4 regions of the Limnohabitans sp. INBF003 genome follow, and region 3 is predicted to be linked to each of the others. Evidence: predicted binding sites of a transcription regulator. Region 3 holds the regulator's gene; each other region holds the start of a gene.
What was found. The regulator LexA, encoded in region 3, represses DNA repair genes until DNA is damaged. The targets are predictions, from matches to a motif close to ACTGTATNNNNATACAGT.
Positions count from the first base shown of each region.

Region 1: the regulator LexA is predicted to act here: its motif matches at 2,007-2,024, upstream of cho (excinuclease Cho).
Region 2: the regulator LexA is predicted to act here: its motif matches at 2,030-2,047, upstream of ACZ5VE_RS03235 (PA0069 family radical SAM protein).
Region 4: the regulator LexA is predicted to act here: its motif matches at 2,216-2,233, upstream of ACZ5VE_RS02240 (Y-family DNA polymerase).

Region 1 is NZ_AP029222.1:2,077,900-2,082,318, reverse strand. Features, by position in the region: gene ACZ5VE_RS09410 (MFS transporter) at 1-228, shown strand, start outside; gene ACZ5VE_RS09405 (transglutaminase domain-containing protein) at 235-912, opposite strand; gene ACZ5VE_RS09400 (MBL fold metallo-hydrolase) at 1,003-1,896, shown strand; gene cho (excinuclease Cho) at 2,064-2,930, shown strand; gene ACZ5VE_RS09390 (stealth family protein) at 3,030-4,157, shown strand; gene ACZ5VE_RS09385 (TIGR03643 family protein) at 4,173-4,419, opposite strand, start outside.
Region 2 is NZ_AP029222.1:674,143-678,561, forward strand. Features, by position in the region: gene ACZ5VE_RS03215 (glycerate kinase type-2 family protein) at 1-248, shown strand, start outside; gene ACZ5VE_RS03220 (Crp/Fnr family transcriptional regulator) at 377-1,003, shown strand; gene ACZ5VE_RS03225 (thioredoxin family protein) at 1,085-1,414, shown strand; gene ACZ5VE_RS03230 (hypothetical protein) at 1,468-1,938, shown strand; gene ACZ5VE_RS03235 (PA0069 family radical SAM protein) at 2,050-3,132, shown strand; yybP-ykoY riboswitch at 3,177-3,343, shown strand; gene ACZ5VE_RS03240 (TMEM165/GDT1 family protein) at 3,356-3,934, shown strand; gene ACZ5VE_RS03245 (DMT family transporter) at 3,957-4,419, shown strand, end outside.
Region 3 is NZ_AP029222.1:1,299,709-1,304,127, reverse strand. Features, by position in the region: gene kdsB (3-deoxy-manno-octulosonate cytidylyltransferase) at 1-551, shown strand, start outside; gene adk (adenylate kinase) at 674-1,330, shown strand; gene ACZ5VE_RS05980 (asparaginase) at 1,401-2,369, opposite strand; gene lexA (transcriptional repressor LexA) at 2,453-3,124, shown strand; gene ACZ5VE_RS05970 (hypothetical protein) at 3,398-3,589, shown strand; gene ACZ5VE_RS05965 (D-2-hydroxyacid dehydrogenase family protein) at 3,647-4,419, shown strand, end outside.
Region 4 is NZ_AP029222.1:453,466-457,884, forward strand. Features, by position in the region: gene ACZ5VE_RS02230 (BLUF domain-containing protein) at 1-13, shown strand, start outside; gene ACZ5VE_RS02235 (DUF429 domain-containing protein) at 18-833, shown strand; gene ACZ5VE_RS02240 (Y-family DNA polymerase) at 927-2,207, opposite strand; gene ACZ5VE_RS02245 (putative transporter) at 2,410-3,366, shown strand; gene ACZ5VE_RS02250 (SulP family inorganic anion transporter) at 3,396-4,419, opposite strand, start outside.

The sequences.
Region 1 (4,419 bases), 780 kb from region 3:
GTGCGCGAGTACTTCCCGGCCAAGGAAGCGGGTTCACGCGTGGGGGCGGTGATTTTTGCCACCCTGATCGGCATGGCCTTGGGCGGCTGGATGTCGGGCAAGGTTTTTGACCTCACGGGCTCGTACCACGCGGCTTTCATCAACGGGGTGTTGTGGAACGCGCTCAACCTGAGCGTGGCCTTGTGGCTGCTGTGGCGCGTCAAGCGGGCGGCGGTCGTGAGCGCCTGATGGCCCTCAGCGCGTCTCGCGCGTCACGTCTTGCTCAAAACTGGCGTTTTGCAGCGAGTCGTGTTCGGCCATCCAGCCGCTGTAGACGGTCTTGAAGTCGGCCACGATCTGCGCCAGCGGCATGTCGTCAAAGCTGCCGCGCTGGTTCACGTACTCCATGTGCCGGTTGCCCGCCTTGTCAAACGGGTGGTAGATCGAATCGTTTCGCCCATCAAACTCCAAAGGCAACAGACCAAACTTGTCGCACAGCCCGATGTTGAAAGCGGGCGTGGCCTTGACCCATTGGCCCTCCAGCCAGATGTCGGCATAACCATGCCAGATGAACACATCGGTCTGCATGGTCTGGCGCAAGCGCTCGGTGCTCAGGTGGTTGCGCACATCGGCATAGCCCAGGCGTGCGTGCAGGCCCACCGCACGGCAGGCTGCGGCCATCAAGGCCGCTTTGGGCACGCACCAGCCAGCGCCTTGGGCAATGACCGAGCTGGCCCGCATGCCTTCGGGTGCGAGGTCGATGCGGTACGGGTCGTATCGGAACTGGTCGCGCACCGCCAGATAAAGCGACACGGCACGTTCACGGTCGTCTTGGCCTTGCGCGTTCTCACTGGCAAAGGCGATCACGGCCGGGTGGTCGCTGTCGATCAGGGCGGTGGCTGCAAGGGTGGCGGCAGAGGGGCGGGTGTTCATGCGTTCACTGTAGCCTGTGCGGCAGCGCGGGGCTGTCACGCTGGCTATAGTGGCCTCTATTGCCCTTGGGGTTGATCAGGAAAGCATGTCATGGCGTCGGTGTTGAATTTTGGTGCGGTGCGTGTGCACTTGGGAGAAAAATCGGGCAAATACCCCGACGGCAATCAGCTCATCGTGCAGGGGGCCGACACCCGGGTGGCGTTTGACACCCCCGAGGTGGCCAACCGGATTGGCCCCGAACTGGACACGGTGGACCTGGTCATCCTGGGCCATGTGCACGAAGACCACATGGCCGGGCTGCACCGCCTCCCGCACGCCCGGGTGCAGGTGCACGAGGCCGATCTGGCCGCAGCCCAATCGTGGGCTGGCATGTGCCAGCACTACGGTTACCCGCAAGACGTGCTTGATGCGATGCACCAGATCGTGCAAAAGGATTTTCATTACCAGCCCCGACCCGACGCCACCGGCTACAGCGATGGCGCGTCGTGGGATTTGGGCGGCGGGGTGCGCGTGCGTGCACACCACCTGCCGGGCCACACATCGGGCCACTGCGCCTTGGTGGTTGAAAGCGAAGGCCTGGCCTTCATTGGCGACATCGACCTGACCGGCTTTGGCCCCTATTACGGCGATGCGACTTCCAGCTTGAGTGACTTTCGGCAAAGCCTGAAAAAAGTGGCGCAGCTGGAGGCCCGCATCTGGGTCACCTCGCATCACAAGGCGGTGGTCACTGACCGAGTGCAGTTTTTGCGCGATCTGGCGCGTTACGCCAGCAAGCTCGACGAACGCAGCGACCAGCTGCTGGCTTACCTGCAAACCCCGCAGAGTCTGGATGAGTTAGTCAGCCGACGCCTGCTGTACCCCCAAGGCTACGATGTGCCCTTTGTGCCCTGCGCCGAGCGCAACACCATTGGCATGCACCTGGCCGAGTTGCTGGCGCAAGGGCAAATCAGCCACCAGGACGATGGTCGCTTTGGGGTGGTTTGAGCCGACAAGTAGCACAGCCCAAGGCATAAAAAAACGCCCCAAGCCGCAAGGCCGGGGGCGCCAAAGAACAAAATGTCAGGCAACTGCAGGAAGCATGACCAGATCAGTATACTGTAAATATAAACAGTACTTTGCACCCCTCTGAGTTTGCCCACCCATTGAACGCCATGCCTTTGCCAAGACGCCGCCGCGATGACTTTGAAGACAGTCGGGTTTACGAATACCCGCAGCACTTGCGCGAAGCCATCGAAGACGCCCCCACCGGAGCAGGTGTTTACACCTTTCATGGCCAAGACGGCGACTTGCCGCTGTACATCGGCAAAAGCATCAACATCCGCGCCCGGCTGCTGTCGCACTTGCGCACGCCCGACGAAGCCCGCATGCTGCGCCAGACCCAGCGCATCAGCCACATCCGCACGGCGGGCGAGATCGGGGCTTTGCTGCTGGAAGCGCAAATGATCAAAGCCCAACACCCGCTGTTCAACCAGAAATTGCGCCGCAACAAACAGCTGTGCAGCTTGCAAATGGCGGGTGATGTGCCCCAAGTGGTTTATTCCAAGGACATTGATTTTGCGAGCGAGCCTGATTTGTATGGTCTGTTTGCCAGCCGCCACGCCGCGCTCGATGCCCTGAGGGCCATCGCCGACCAGAACAAGCTCTGCTATGGCCCGTTGGGCCTCGAAAAACTGCCACCCGGCAAAGCCTGCTTTCGGGCCGCCATCCGCCAATGTGCGGGCGTGTGCCGGGGGGATGAAAGCCCAGCCGAGCACCGTGAACGGCTGTTCAGCAGCCTGCTGGCGCAGCGCGTGGCGTGCTGGCCTTACCCCGGTGCGGTGGGTTTGGTCGAGCGCGACGAAGCCTTCACGCAAATCCATGTGGTCAACCATTGGTGCTACCTGGGCAGCGCGCCCACCATCGGCGAAGCTCGCCAACTGAGTCAGGTGGCTTCAGGCTTTGACGCCGATGGCTACAAGATCCTGTGCCGACCGCTGCTGACACAAAGCGTGGAAGTTCAGGTTTTGTCCGCCGCCTGACACCGGGCCCCTCAGTGGCCCTCAGGTCAAGGCGGTTATTGCCAACGCTTGCGCAGACCCACTGCTAGACTCAGCCTCTTCAAAAAATCCAACGCAGACATGCCTCACGATTCGCCCATCGACATCGTTTATTTGTGGGTTGACGGGAATGATTCGACCTGGCGGGCCAAACGCCAGGCCGCCCTGCAGCAACTCCCCAGCGATTCCAGTGCCGCCATGGCCCGCTACAGCAATGTGGAAGGCCGGTTTCGGGACAACCACGAGCTGCGTTACAGCCTGCGGGCCTTGGAGAAGTTTTTCCCAGACCACGGCCATGTTTACATCGTCACCGATGCCCAGGCCCCCGACTGGCTGCGCCCCTCGGACCGCTTGACGCTGGTGGACCACCGCGAACTGATCCCCGAGGCATCCTTGCCCACCTTTGATTCCGGGCACATCGAGTCCTGGATTCACCACATTCCCGGCTTGTCCGAGCGTTACTTTTACTTCAACGACGATGTGTTCTTTGGTGCCCCGGTCAGCGTCGATGACTGGTTCCATTACGATGGCTTCCATGTCACCTGGTCGGACGATCCGGTGGTCACCGACGAAGCCATGCGCATGGACGCCACGTCGCTCGAAAACGCCTGTCGCCTGTCCATTCAGTGGCTCACCGACAAAGCCCGCTCAGGCACGCCCGCCCTGCGCGAGCAAGACCCGCTGTACCAGAGCACCTTCCGCACGTTTGCGCATTCGCCCCGGCCCATGCTCAAGTCGATCCTGCTGGAGCTGGAAGAAACAGCCCCCGAGCTGTTTGCCGCTGTCCGGTCGACGGTGTTTCGCAGCTGGGACAAGCCGACCATCGTGTCGGACTTCGTGCTGCGCTGGGCCTTGGCGCATGGCGTGGCCAGCATCCGGACTTATCGCCACCGCTATGTGTCAACGGGCGAGGCCGATCAAAACGCGCAGCTGCAAGCGCTGGTGGCCGAGTTCGGCTCGCTCGAATTTTTTTGCATCAATGACACCACCGACGATGCACACACCAACGACCCGCGTCTGCAAAACGTGCTGAGCGTGTTGCAGTCGATCTTGCCCACGCCCTCGTGCTTTGAAAACCGGGCTGCGGTGTCGGGCACGCCTGCAACGGTGCCATCCGATCCAGCGGCCTTGTCCGGTTTCAAGGCGCATTCAAGTCCTGCTGATGCGCTGCACCCTACCAATGCATCGGGTCTGCAGCAACGAGCTTGAGTGACCCGCCTGTCCTCAGCGCAACGATTGGGGCGTGAGCGGTGAAGGGGGCAGGGGAAACTCTGCTTGTGCGTCCGACAGCGCTTGCGTGAGGGTGGCATCCGACGCCTCGTGGTTTTGAACGCGGTGCTTACTCTGCTGCCGAGTTTGGTGTTTGGCCGTGCGGCCGCGAACCCGCATGCGCCAGACCCGGAATGACCGGGCTTTCAATGCCGTGCGCATCAAGGCAATCACCTCGGGCTCTTGCAGGCCAAATTGCTGG
Region 2 (4,419 bases), 630 kb from region 3:
CCCTGCAAGGCCAGCCCGGTGTGTGGGCCTTGGCCGCCGACACCGATGGCATTGACGGCATCGAAGACAACGCCGGGGCGCAAGTGACCCCCGACACCTTGGCCCGTGCCCAGGCACTGGGCCACAAGGTGGACGAGCACCTGCAGCGCAACGATGCCTACGGCTTTTTTGAGGCATTGGGGGATTTGGTCATCACGGGCCCCACGCACACCAATGTGAACGACTTTCGGGCGATTTTGGTGGTCTGATTTGACGCCACTGAATTGACGCAAATCGGGCGTAAATCGGGCGACTGGCACAAGTCGCAAGAAGCCCCGCCGGGTATTGATGTGTGTCAAACCCGCAGGCCCTGTGATCTGGCACATTCAGGGCCATCATGTTGGATACTTCTTTGCCCCTTTCCTCCGAGCCCGCCACCCGTCTGGAGGCCGGTACCGTCTTGCTGCGACGGGGTGATGCGGTCGATCGCATCGTGCATGTGATGCAGGGCCGGGTGGTTTTGGGGGTGATGACGCAAGGTGAAATGACGCACCAACTGGGTGTGGTCGAAGGGCCTTTCTGGCTGGAGGCCGCTTCTGGCTTGCTGGGCTTGCCACATGCGGTAGACGCTGTGGCCGAATCACCGGTGCAGCTGCACTATGTCAGCGTGCCCGACTTTGTGGCCGAAGTGAAAGCCTTGCCCGAGGCCTCGCAAAACCTGCTGATTGACATGGCGCGTTCGCAGCGCCAACAAACCGAGCTGGGGGTGAGCCGTCTGGCCAAAGACGCCGATGCGCGTTGCGCCGAGTGGCTCTTGCGCCACGCCGAAACTGATGCGCTGGCCGGTGGCCTAGCTGTCACCTTGCGTGAACGCAAACGCACCATTGCCGCCCAATTGGGCATTGCGCCAGAAACTTTTTCTCGGGTGCTGCGCCATTTGCGTGAGCGCCAACTCATCAGTGGCGCGGGGCGTGTGCTGGGCTTGCCCAACCCGCAAGCCTTGCGTGATCTGGCTGGCGTTTGACCGTTTTTGCAGCAGGCTGTGTCTGCAGCCCAAAGCCAAGCTTGCCATACCATTGCCAGCTCAACTCTGCGTCAATTCAACATGCCCGCCCCTTACCTCAGTGAAATCGAAGCCCCCAGCCGCGCCGATGTGGACGCTTGGCGTGGTCTGACCTTACTCGAATTTGGCACCGACTGGTGCGGCCATTGCCGCGCTGCCCAGCCCGCCGTCACACAGGCGATGGCAGAGCACCCGCAATGGCAACACCTCAAGGTGGAAGACGGCTCGGGCCGTGCGCTTGGGCGTTCTTTCCGCGTCAAGCTTTGGCCCACACTGGTGTTTTTGCGTGATGGTCAGGAGATCGCCCGACTGGTGCGGCCCACATCGGTGAGCGAATTGAATGCGGTCTGGGCTGCCATGGACCGGGCTTGAGCGCTGGTTTTTCGGTCTTGAGGAGGGTGCTCCATCCTCTTAAGCTGGCTTTCATGACCGCTCATCAAAATGTGCGGCTTTGGAGGAGTCTTGCAATGAAATCAGTGTTGATGGGGTTGACCCTTGTGTTGTTGGCGGGTTGCGCTCAAGAGGCTGCATGGGACAAAGCCCTGGTGTGTTCCGGAATGGAAGCCACCGCATCGACGGATGCTGGCACCGCCAAGCAGGCCTTGCCCTATCGGATCAGCGTGGATGTTCGCCAGCGTCATGACCAAATTCAGCTCAAGTCACTCAACGCCACGCCTTGGAAAGGCACAGACGGTAAGTTGCATTTTCAGTCGAACTTTGCCGGTGGCTGGCTGGCGGGTCAGCTGGATGAAAACACGGGTGCGATGAACCTCATTGTTGAGCGTCGATTGACGGTGGATGGCGTGCAACAAGCCACCAGAACGGTCGGCGATTATGTCTGTTTGGCCGCGACAGGGCCGATGCTGAAGGGCCGCTCCAACACGCCCACGGTCTGAGCCATCATCTGGTCTGTTGCCGGGCCTGACCGGCAGGGCGGCGGACAAGCGTTGGCGCTGAATGCAGGTGGCGCTTGCATTCAATCAAAATACTGTATGAAAATACAGTTCATGACCATTGCCCACATTCCCATTGCGCTGGACGCCATCAAAGGCCGTGGCAGCGCCACGCGCTTGGCACACCGCTTTGAGCGCGATGCCCGTGAACCGTTTGACGATGGCTGGGCCGTTGAATCCGAAGATGCTCCGCGCATCACCACCACCTGGACCTGGGAACAAGCCAAAAGCGCCATCAGCCGCAACACCTCGCCCGACATCGGCTTTGACCGCTCGATCAACCCTTATCGGGGCTGTGAGCACGGTTGCAGCTATTGCTATGCCCGCCCATCGCACAGCTATTTGGGCCTCTCGCCCGGGCTGGACTTTGAAACCCGGCTGATCGCCAAGCGGGGGCTGGCCGACCACTTGGTGCATGAACTGGCGAGCCCGCGGTACAGCCCCGGCATGATGGCGCTGGGCACCATCACCGACGCCTACCAGCCGCTGGACCGTGAGCTGCGCCTGACCCGCGAGGTGTTGCAGGTGCTGCACGACTGCCACCACCCCATGGCCGTGGTGACCAAGGGCAGCGGCATCGAGCGCGACATTGACCTGCTAGCGCCCATGGCGGCTCGCAAGCAGGCGGGCGTTTATGTGAGCGTGACCACGCTCGACACCGATCTGGCCCGCCGCATGGAGCCGCGGGCTGCTGCGCCCTGGCGACGCTTGCGCACTATCCGCACGCTGGTCGATGCGGGCATTCCGGTGGGGGTGAGTGTGTCGCCGCAAATCCCGTTCATCAACGACGACATGGAGCAGGTGCTGGCCGCCGCCCGCGATGCCGGTGCCACCAGTGCGTTTTATGTGGTGCTGCGCCTGCCGTGGGAGTTGTCGCCGCTTTTCAGGCAATGGCTGGACCTGCACTACCCCGACCGCGCCGCCCGCGTGATGGCCCGCATGCACGACCTGCGCGGCGGCAAGGACTACGACGCCAGCTTTGCCACACGCCGCAGCGGCCAGGGCATCTGGGCCGACCTGATCGCCCAGCGCTTTGACAAGGCTTGCAGGCGGTTGGGCCTGAACCGTCAGCGGCACGACTGGAGTGTGGCGGGTTTCAGGCCGCCGTCTACCGTGGGGCAAATGGGCTTGTTTTGACGAGCGCTGGACCAGGAAAGTGCAGATGACTGCATGGTAAGATCGCCGCCGTCACTGGGGAGTAGCCGCTCTTTCACCCAAGAGGCTTGCGTCAACATACTTGGTCGTTTTTGACCATGGCGCAAGCAGCACCACGCCTGGCAAGACCTTTGACCATGATGCCTCCGTTCAGGCCGGAGACGCGTCGTGGTCATTCGTTTTCGGATCCGGCCTTGGAGCATTCATGGAATCCCTTCTCGTTTCAACTGGCGTTGTGGCCCTCGCTGAAATCGGCGACAAAACCCAGCTTCTCGCGTTCATCCTCGCTGCGCGCTTCAAAAAACCCCTCCCCATCATTGCCGGCATCCTGGCGGCCACCATCGTCAACCATGGTTTGGCAGGTGCCTTGGGTGCCTGGATCACTTCGGCCGTCAGCCCCGAACTGCTGCGCTGGGTTTTGGGTGCTTCCTTCATCGGCATGGCCATTTGGACGATGATCCCTGATGAAATCGAAGAAGACGAAACCCAGGTGGCCAAGCGTTTCGGCGTTTTTGGCGCCACGCTGATCACCTTCTTTTTGGCTGAAATGGGCGACAAGACACAAATCGCCACAGTGGCCATGGCGGCACACTACGCAAACCCCGTCATGGTGGTGATCGGCACCACACTGGGCATGCTGATTGCCGACGTGCCTGCGGTTTTCGTGGGCGACAAACTGGCCAACAAGATCCCGATGAAGCTCGTGCATTCGATTGCCGCAGGTGTCTTTGCCATTTTGGGTGTGGCGACGCTGCTGGGCGCTGGTGCCCGGTTCGGTATCTGACACAACCCAACAAGAGCGATTCATGCGCCACAGTGTTTTATTTGCCCTGGTCGCGGCCGCTTTGTTCGGTGTCAGCACCCCCATTGCCAAGCAGCTGGTCGGAGAAGTCTCGCCACTGCTGTTGGGTGGGCTGTTGTATTTGGGCAGTGGCGTGGGCCTGACCCTCATCAGGCTGGTGCGTGACCGTGGCTGGAAAATCTCAGGACTTTTGGCGCACGAATGGCCATGGCTCCTGGGCGCGATTGTGTTTGGTGGCGTGTTGGGTCCGGTGGCGCTGATGGTCGGTTTGACCTACACCAGTGGTTCGGTGGCCTCTCTGTTGTTGAACCTGGAATCCGTACTCACGGCCGTGTTGGCCTGGCTTGCCTTCAAAGAAAACGCCGATCGGCGCGTGGTGCTGGGCATGCTGGCCATCGTCTGCGGTGGTGTGGTGCTGTCCTGGCCTTCCGGGCAGGCAGACACGGTCCACTGTATGGGGCCCGCAG
Region 3 (4,419 bases):
GCAAAGACCATGTGAGCGGCAGCGACCGCTTGGCCGAAGCCTGCCAACTGCTGGGCTTGCCACCCGAAGCGGTGGTGGTCAATGTGCAAGGCGACGAACCGCTGATCCCACCCACGCTCATCGACGATGTGGCCCGCGTGCTGACCGAGCGGCCCGACGCCAGCATGAGCACGGCTGCCCACGCGATTGGCTCACTCGAAGAGTTCACCAACCCCAATGTGGTCAAAGTGGTTATGGACGCCCGCCAGATGGCGCTTTATTTCAGCCGCGCCCCGATCCCGTGGTGGCGCGACGGCCAGTCGGGCAGCAGCTTCAAGGCCCTGCCCAGCCCCGCGCCGCTGCGCCACATCGGCATTTATGGCTACCGCGCCGGTTTTCTGGCGCTGTTCCCCACGCTGCCGCCCGCCCCCATCGAGACCATGGAATCGCTGGAGCAACTGCGCGCCCTGTGGCATGGCCACCGGATCGCGGTGCACGTGACCGACCAGGCCCCCGGCCTCGGGGTGGACACCCCCGAAGACCTGGCCCGAGTGCGGGCGCTGCTGGGCTGAGCCAAAACAATTTTTCTGTCAAAAATGCCGTAAGCCTGCTTAGAGGCTGGCGTGATATTCTCAAAAAGACAAACGTCGGGTTCGCCTGACCTCAGATTTCAAACGATAAGAGGACCTTCCCCATGAGACTGATTCTGTTGGGCGCACCCGGCGCCGGCAAAGGCACACAAGCCACCTTCATCTGCCAGAAATACAACATCCCCCAAATCTCCACCGGCGACATGCTGCGCGCAGCGGTCAAAGCAGGCACCGAACTGGGCCTGCAAGCCAAAGCCGTGATGGACGCAGGCGGTCTGGTCAGCGACGACCTGATCATCAACCTGGTCAAAGAGCGCATCGCCCAGGCCGATTGCGCCAACGGCTTCCTGTTTGACGGCTTCCCCCGCACCATCCCTCAGGCCGATGCCATGAAGGCTGCAGGCGTCAAGCTCGACTACGTGCTCGAAATCGATGTGCCTTTTGACGCCATCATCGACCGCATGAGCGGCCGCCGCTCGCACCCCGCTTCGGGCCGCACCTATCACGTCAAGTTCAACCCGCCCAAAGTCGACGGCGTGGACGACGTGACCGGCGAACCCCTGGTGCAACGCGCCGACGACCAGGAAGAAACCGTCAAAAAGCGCCTGGACGTCTACAGCGCCCAGACCCGCCCCTTGGTGGACTACTACGCCAACTGGGCCAAGGCCGACGCCTCAGCCGCCCCCAAATACCGTGCCATCAGCGGCACCGGCAGCGTGGAAGACATCACCGCCCGCGCCTTTGCGGCATTGGCTGACTGATTTTTCAGCGGCTCCAATGAACAAAGCCCCGCAATGCGGGGCTTTGTTGTTTCTGGTTCTTGTGGGTATTTCAGCCCATCAAATCCAGCATCAGACTCACCCGCGCCTTGTACGCATTGAGCCCTGCAGGCGCCGTCTGCAACGCCGCAGGTTGCCCCACGATCTGCCCTTCGGCGCAGCGGGTGGTCAGGCGAACGGCCACGCCCTGGGCCTGCGCACCGGCCAGTGCGCTGAGCAGGCTTTGGTGCAGCGTGCCGTTGCCGGTGCCCGCCACCACCAAGCCTTTCACACCCGCAGCAACCAAGGCGCGCACCTGCCGAGCATCAGCAGCAGCGTGGCTGTGCAACACCGCCACCCAAGGCCAGTCGGCGGCAGGCAAGGCCAGCGCCTGGCGGGCATGGGCGTGCGGCACAACCTGGGCATGCGGCGCATTCACCGCATGGGCCCAGCGCACCCGGCCTTGCTCCACCCAACCCACGGGGCCGGACTCGCCCGAGCTGAAAGCGTCCAGCCTGTAGGGATGGACTTTTTGCACATCGCGGGCGCTGTGGATGCGGCCAGCGCAGACGGCCTGTACGCCTCTCGCCATCGGGTCGTGCACCACGGCCAAGGCGTCCAGCAGGTTTTGCGGGCCATCGGGTGTCAAGGCGGTGGCTGGGCGCATCGCGCAGGTCAGCACCACGGGCTTGGACGTGGCCAGCACCTGTTGCAAAAACCAGGCGGTTTCTTCAAGCGTGTCGGTGCCGTGGGTGATGACGATGCCGCCCACATCGGGCTGCGCGAGCCAGTGCGTGCAGCGCTGTGCCAGCGCTTGCCAGGTGGCGTGGTCCATGTCCTTGCTGTCGAGTTGGGCCACTTGTTCGCACACCAGAGCGGCCCCCTGCAGCGCGTCATTCAGGCCAGGAACAGCGTCCAGCAAGTGCTGCACACCCAGTTGCCCGGCGGTGTAACCGGTGTGGTCAGCGGCGCTGGCCGCCGTGCCGGCAATGGTGCCGCCTGTGCCCAAAACCACGATTTTCTGAATTTTTTTTGCGTCCACCACTTGCACTGCCCCAAAAACTGGTTAAAAATACAGTCACTGGATGAAACAACAGTTCACCCAATCCCCACAAGGAGACCGCCATGACCGACAGCCCCAAACTCACCGCCCGGCAGCAAGAAATTCTGGAACTGATCCAGAACACCATTGCCAACACCGGCGCCCCCCCCACGCGTGCCGAAATCGCCAGCGTGCTGGGCTTCAAGTCGGCCAATGCGGCAGAAGAACACCTCAAGGCCCTGGCCCGCAAAGGGGCCATTGAGCTGGTCAGCGGCACCTCACGCGGCATCCGCCTCAAAGGCAGCAACCGCAGCAGCCTGCGTGCACCATCTGACTTGTTCAGCCTCACCCTGCCCGGTCTGGGCCAATTGAGTTTGCCATTGATCGGCCGCGTGGCCGCCGGGTCGCCCATTTTGGCGCAGGAACACGTCGATCGCACCTACCAGCTTGAAAGCACACTGTTTTCCGAACAACCCGACTATCTGCTCCGGGTACGGGGCATGTCCATGCGCGACGTCGGCATCATGGACGGCGACCTGCTGGCCGTGAAATCGACCAAAGAAGTTCGCAATGGCCAGATCGTGGTGGCCCGGCTGGGCGATGAAGTCACGGTCAAGCGCCTGCGCAAAACCGCCAACGGCATCGAGCTGCTGCCCGAAAACCCCGATTACCAAACCATTGTGGTCAACCCCGAAGAGCCTTTCGACATCGAAGGCCTGGCCGTGGGTCTGATCCGCAACACGCTCCTGATGTAAGTCTCCTGCTTGTTGCATCAGGTGGCGGGCGCTGGCGGCATGAAGCTGTCAGCCCTGATGCAACAGGCTCTTTCAGCAATCCTGCCTGTGTCCAACCTCCATGCTTTTGAAAGGTTTCACATGGGAATCGCTCTGCTTGCTCTTTCGGGTCTTTTTCAAGGCTTCTCCAATTTCAACCGTGTCCCACCTTCGGTGACCAAGCCCCAACGCGCAAACGCCTACTTGCGCCCCGTCTGGACTGCGCGCAGACCGGCGTGTCCGCAGCAACAAGGCTTGAAAACCCCAGCTCTGCCGCACCGGTCAGCGTCTGCATCGGCTCCACCTGCCCTGCGAGTCTTGCGGGTCACCGAAAGTGATCAACGGGTCAAAGGTGCTGGTCGCATGGTGATTTCAGGCCGCATGGCCGATGTCTGCGCCGAATTGGACCGCCTGGCGGCCATTGAGGCCGCACAAGTGCGCGCTTGATCAGAAAAGCGTCCCCAGCGGCCTGATCAGGCTGCCCCGTCAAGGCACAATGGAGGGATGAACATTGTGATCCTTGACGACTACCAAGATGCAGTGCGCAAACTCAGTTGCGCAGCCAAACTCGAAAATTTTCCGGCCAAGGTCTACACCAACACGGTCAAAGGCATCGGTCAGCTGTCGGTCCGTTTAAAAGATGCAGACATCATTGTCCTGATCCGCGAGCGCACCCAGCTGACACGCGCCGTGATCGAAAAACTGCCCCGCTTGAAATTGATTGTCCAGACAGGTCGCTTGGGCGGTCACATCGATCTGGCCGCCTGCACGGAGCGAGGCGTGGCTGTCGCCGAAGGTGTGGGCTCTCCCGTCGCACCAGCAGAGCTGACTTGGGCTTTGATCATGGCCGCAGCACGGCGCTTGCCCCAATACATTGGCAACCTCAAACACGGTGCGTGGCAGCAGTCAGGACTGAAAGCGGCCTCCATGCCGGCCAATTTTGGCTTGGGCACAGTTCTCAAAGGCAAAACCCTGGGCATCTGGGGTTACGGAAAAATTGGCCAATTGGTGGCGGGCTACGGCAAAGCATTTGGCATGGATGTGATGGTTTGGGGCAGCGACGAGTCGCGCACCAAAGCCAGCCAGGACGGCTACCGTGCCGCGAGCAGTCGCACCGCATTTTTTGAAGAAGCCGACGTGCTGTCACTCCATCTGCGCTTCAACGACGCGACCCAAGGCATCGTGACCAGCGATGACCTGGGGCGCATGAAACCGTCCGCCTTGTTTGTCAACACGTCCCGAGCGGAGTTGATCGAACCCAACGCCTTGATAGGGGC
Region 4 (4,419 bases), 850 kb from region 3:
CGGCCGCGCCTGATCCGATGCAGCTCATCGGCTGCGATTTTTCCAGCAGTCCCAGCAAGCGTAAACCCATTGTGCTGGCGCTGGGCAATGCCCGGCAGGGCAGGGTGCAACTGCAAGCCCTGCACACCTTTGAAACCCTGAACGCATTCGGCCATTGGTTGGCGCAGCCTGCCGACTGGGTGGGCGGTTTTGATTTGCCCTTTGGCTTGCCGCGTGAACTGGTGGAAAGCCTGGGCTGGCCCACCGACTGGGCGGCCTGCATGGACCACTATGGCGCGCTGGAGCGCCCCCAAATTCGCGAACAGTTTGCGGCGTTTTGCAACGCCCGCCCCGTGGGTGGCAAGTTTGCCCACCGCGCCGCTGACCGGCCCGCAGGCTCCAGCCCCTCCATGAAATGGGTCAACCCGCCAGTGGCCTACATGCTGCACGCGGGCGTGCCCCTGTTGCGCCAAGCGGGTGTGCACCTGCCCGGCCTGCACGCAGGCGACACCCGCCGCGTGGCGCTGGAAGCCTACCCCGGCCTGCTGGCGCGTGAGGTCTTGGGCAACCAAAGCTACAAAAGTGACGACAAAGCCAAACAAACCCCCGAGCGCTTGCTGGCCCGGCGTGAACTGCTCAGCGCCTTGGAGCGCGGCCAGACCCGACTGGGCCTGCGCCTGGTGGCCAGCAACGCCCTGTTGGGGCGCTTGGCAGATGACGCCAGCGGCGATGCCCTGGACGCCACCTTGTGCCTGATGCAAGCGGCCTGGGCGCAGCAACAGCACGAAGCCGGGCATCCGCAATACGGCCTGCCGCCGTGCGACCCACTCGAAGGCTGGATCGTCACCGCCTGATGCTGCCACATCTTGTAGGAGCCAGCCCTGCTGGCGATGGGGTGGTTGTGTAACTGCGGTCTATTGCTTGCAGGGCAAGCTCCTACGGTCGACTCAGCGTTCCGTTTCCAGATCCGGAATCCGGTTGAACGCGATGCGCATCGGCGCGGCGTCCAGCGCGTGGTGGGCGCTGGCAAAGTACACCGCGTTCTTGCCATAAGTGCGGTTGAGCACGTCCATGGCCGACATCAGTCGGGTCCGGTCGCGGTGAACTTCTTGGTTTTGCCTTGTCTGCGCAGCACGGGCGGTGGGTTCATCTTCAAGCGAATCAAACAAATCCGGTGTGTGCTGACTCGCCAGCACCAGCCCGCACAGCTGCACGCCCACAGCTTGCGGGCGCTGCAGCAGGTGCAAGCCGCTGAACCAAAGCTGGTCGAGCGTGTGCAGCAAAAAGCCCGTGTCTTGCGTCTCGCCCACATGCACAGCGCGCTCGCCACCGGCCTCGCGTTGCCAACGGTGGTCGCAGCGCACAAACACCTGCATGGCCGTGGCATAAAAACCTTGCTTGCGCAGCCGCATGGCCGCCTTTTGCGTTAAGCGGTGCAGCACTTGGTGCGCGCCTGTGGGGTGGCGCAAATCGGGCGGCAGCACATGCGAATGCCCAAGCGAGCGCGCTACCGTGGCGCGTGGCCCGTACCACTGGCCGCGCAGCCTGTCGTACATGTCGGAACCCGCCAGCCCGCCCCAGGCCGTGTGCAGCAAATCACGCGGCGCGGCATACAGCTGTTCCATGGTCTCGATGCCGCAACGCGACAGGCGCTCGCGCATGCGGGGGCCAATGCCTTGCAGGGCCGAGAGCTTGAGGGGTAACAGCCGCTCGGGCAATTCGTGCTGCTCGATCACCGTCAGGCCATCGGGCTTGTGCATGTCGCTGGCCAGCTTGCCCAGCAGCGTGTTGGGCGCAATGCCAATCGAGGTGCGCATGCACTCGCCCACCTCGGCCAGCAGCGCCGCCTTGATCTGCTGGGCCAGCGCCACAGCGCGTTCACGCTCACGCCAGCGACCGGTCAGCTCGCACTCCATCTCGTCAATGCTCACCACCTGCCGCACTTGCGCCAACCGGTCCACCACGGCCACGGCCTGCTGGTGCACCTGCACATACTTCGCGTGGTCAGCCAACACCAGCGCAATGCCCGGACACATCCGTTTGGCGTCGGCCACCCGCGTGCCCGTTTTGACACCAAAAGCCTTGGCCTCAATGCTGGCCGCAATGCAACTCGACGAATCTGCCATGACCGGCACCACCCCCACCGGCCGCCCACGCAAGGCCGGATCGAGCTGCTGCTCGACCGAAGCGAAGTAGCTGTTGAAGTCGATGAAGAGGGAGCGAAGCATGGCAATATACTGTATTTATGTACAGTATATTGTCAACCTGAAAAATTTAAAACAGAGAGGAAGAGTCATGCGGACGCTGATAATTACCCGCCGCAGGTGACCGCACCGATGACGGCACGGCAACCTGCCCCGAGGCCGATGGGATGTGGCGGCAGCAGGGCGGGCAGTGTTTGTTCTTTCACAAAACCGACAAGGCTTTTTGATGTTTGGCAGTTTCTTTCTTTCACGCCGTTGGGCCTTGTGGGCTTGGGGTGGTTTGTTGGTGTTGGTGGCGCTGGTGTTCATCACGGTGCAGCAGACGGTCAAGCTCAACACCTGGTACGGCCAGTTTTACGACCTGTTGCAAAAGCCCGAGCAAGCAGGCGGGTTGGCCATGTTTTGGGGTTTCATGCAGCAGTTCGCGTGGATCGCGTTCCCCTACATGCTGCTGCGCAGTCTGGAAACGTACCTCGCCTCGCACTACGCCTTTCGTTGGCGTCAGGCCATGACCGAGGTGTATTTGCCGCGTTGGCAAAAGACCAGTGAGACGGTCGAAGGCGCTTCGCAGCGCATTCAAGAAGACTGCATGCGCTTTGCCCGCCAAACCGAAAATCTGGGGCTGGGCTTGGTGCGGGCAGTGCTGACGCTGGCCTCGTTCATCCCGATTTTGTGGGCGCTGTCCAAGGGGATGGCGATTGCCTGGCTGCAGTTTGAGGGCTCGCTGTTTTGGGTGGCTTTGACCACCGCCTTGGGCGGCACCGTGCTGTCGTGGTTTGTGGGCATTCGCCTGCCGGGGCTCGAATACAACAACCAAAAGACCGAAGCCGCATTGCGCAAGAATTTGGTGTATGCCGAAGACGACCGCAGCCGCATGGATTTGCCCACCGTGCTGAACTTGTTCACAGGGGTGCGGCTGAACAACTTCCGTTTGTTCAACCACTATGCTTACTTCAATCTCTGGAGCAATTTTTACAGCCAGACGATGGTGATCTTTCCTTACCTGCTGATGGGGCCGTCGCTGTTCACCGGGCTGATCACGCTGGGCGTGATCCAGCAGGTCAGCAATGCGTTTGGCAAGGTGAACGAGGCTTTTTCATACCTGATCGAGCGCTGGACCGACATCACCGAGCTGCGCTCGATTCACAAGCGCTTGACCGAATTTGAAAAGGGCTTGGCCTGAACCGAGGCCGATGGGCCGATCCGTGCGCCTCAGATGGCTGCAGCGGCCATGTCTGAAGGCAGCGGGTCCAGTGCCTTGAGTGCTTGAATGGCCTCGGCGTCGGTGCGGTACATCTTGAGGAATGGCCCTTCGTCCAGTTCGCCTGCGCGGTGCAAAGCGTTTTCTACAGGCAGCTTGATGCCGCTGATGTGCAGGGTGATGTCCCGGCTAGACAGCTGCCGGTGCAGTTGCCCAAAGGTTTCTACGCCTGTGGCATCGATGCGGTTGATCGGGTGTGCAAACAGGCACACATGTTTTGTGTCGCGGTGACGCGCCAGGTGATCGGCGATGGCGCGCTCAAAGTCGCTTGCGGCAGCAAAGTCCAGCTCGGCGTCCATGCGCAGCGCATACAGGTGCTGCGCCAAGGGCGCTAGCTTCCACAAATGCCGGTCGCGCAGGCTGCCATCAGCATGCAGGCCCACTTCGATGATGCGCGGGTGCAAGCGGGTGTGCAAAAAGTGGCTCAAACCCACCAACACACCGGTCATCACGCCCCAGTAAATGCGCGGTGCGGTGGCCAAGGTGATGGCAAAGGTCACGCCTGCGGTGATCGTTTCGATGCGGTCAATGCGCCAGAGCTTCACGAACTGCCGGGGCTGGAACAGGTTGAGCACGGCCACGATGACCGCTGCGGCCATGACCGAGCGCGGCACGTATTGCAAGGCGGGCATGAGGATCAGCAAGGCCAGCAGCACAAACCCAACCGATGCCACCACGGCCCAGCCAGACCGTGCGCCGGAATACAGCATGAGCGCAGAGCGAGAAAACGAGGTGCTGGTCGGGAAGCTGCCCGAAAACGCCGAGGCCAGTTTGGCCAACCCCTGGCTGAAGAGTTCGGTGCTGTCGTCCCAGCGTTTGCCGTCGCGCTGGCATTCAATGCGGGCGCTGGAGGCGGTTTCCAAAAAGCTCACCAGCGCAATCACCATGGCGGGCACCCACAACTGGTTGAGCACCTCCAAGCCAGGCCAGTGGGGCCAGTAAAAGCTGGGCAAGCCCGAGGGCAGCAGCCCCACG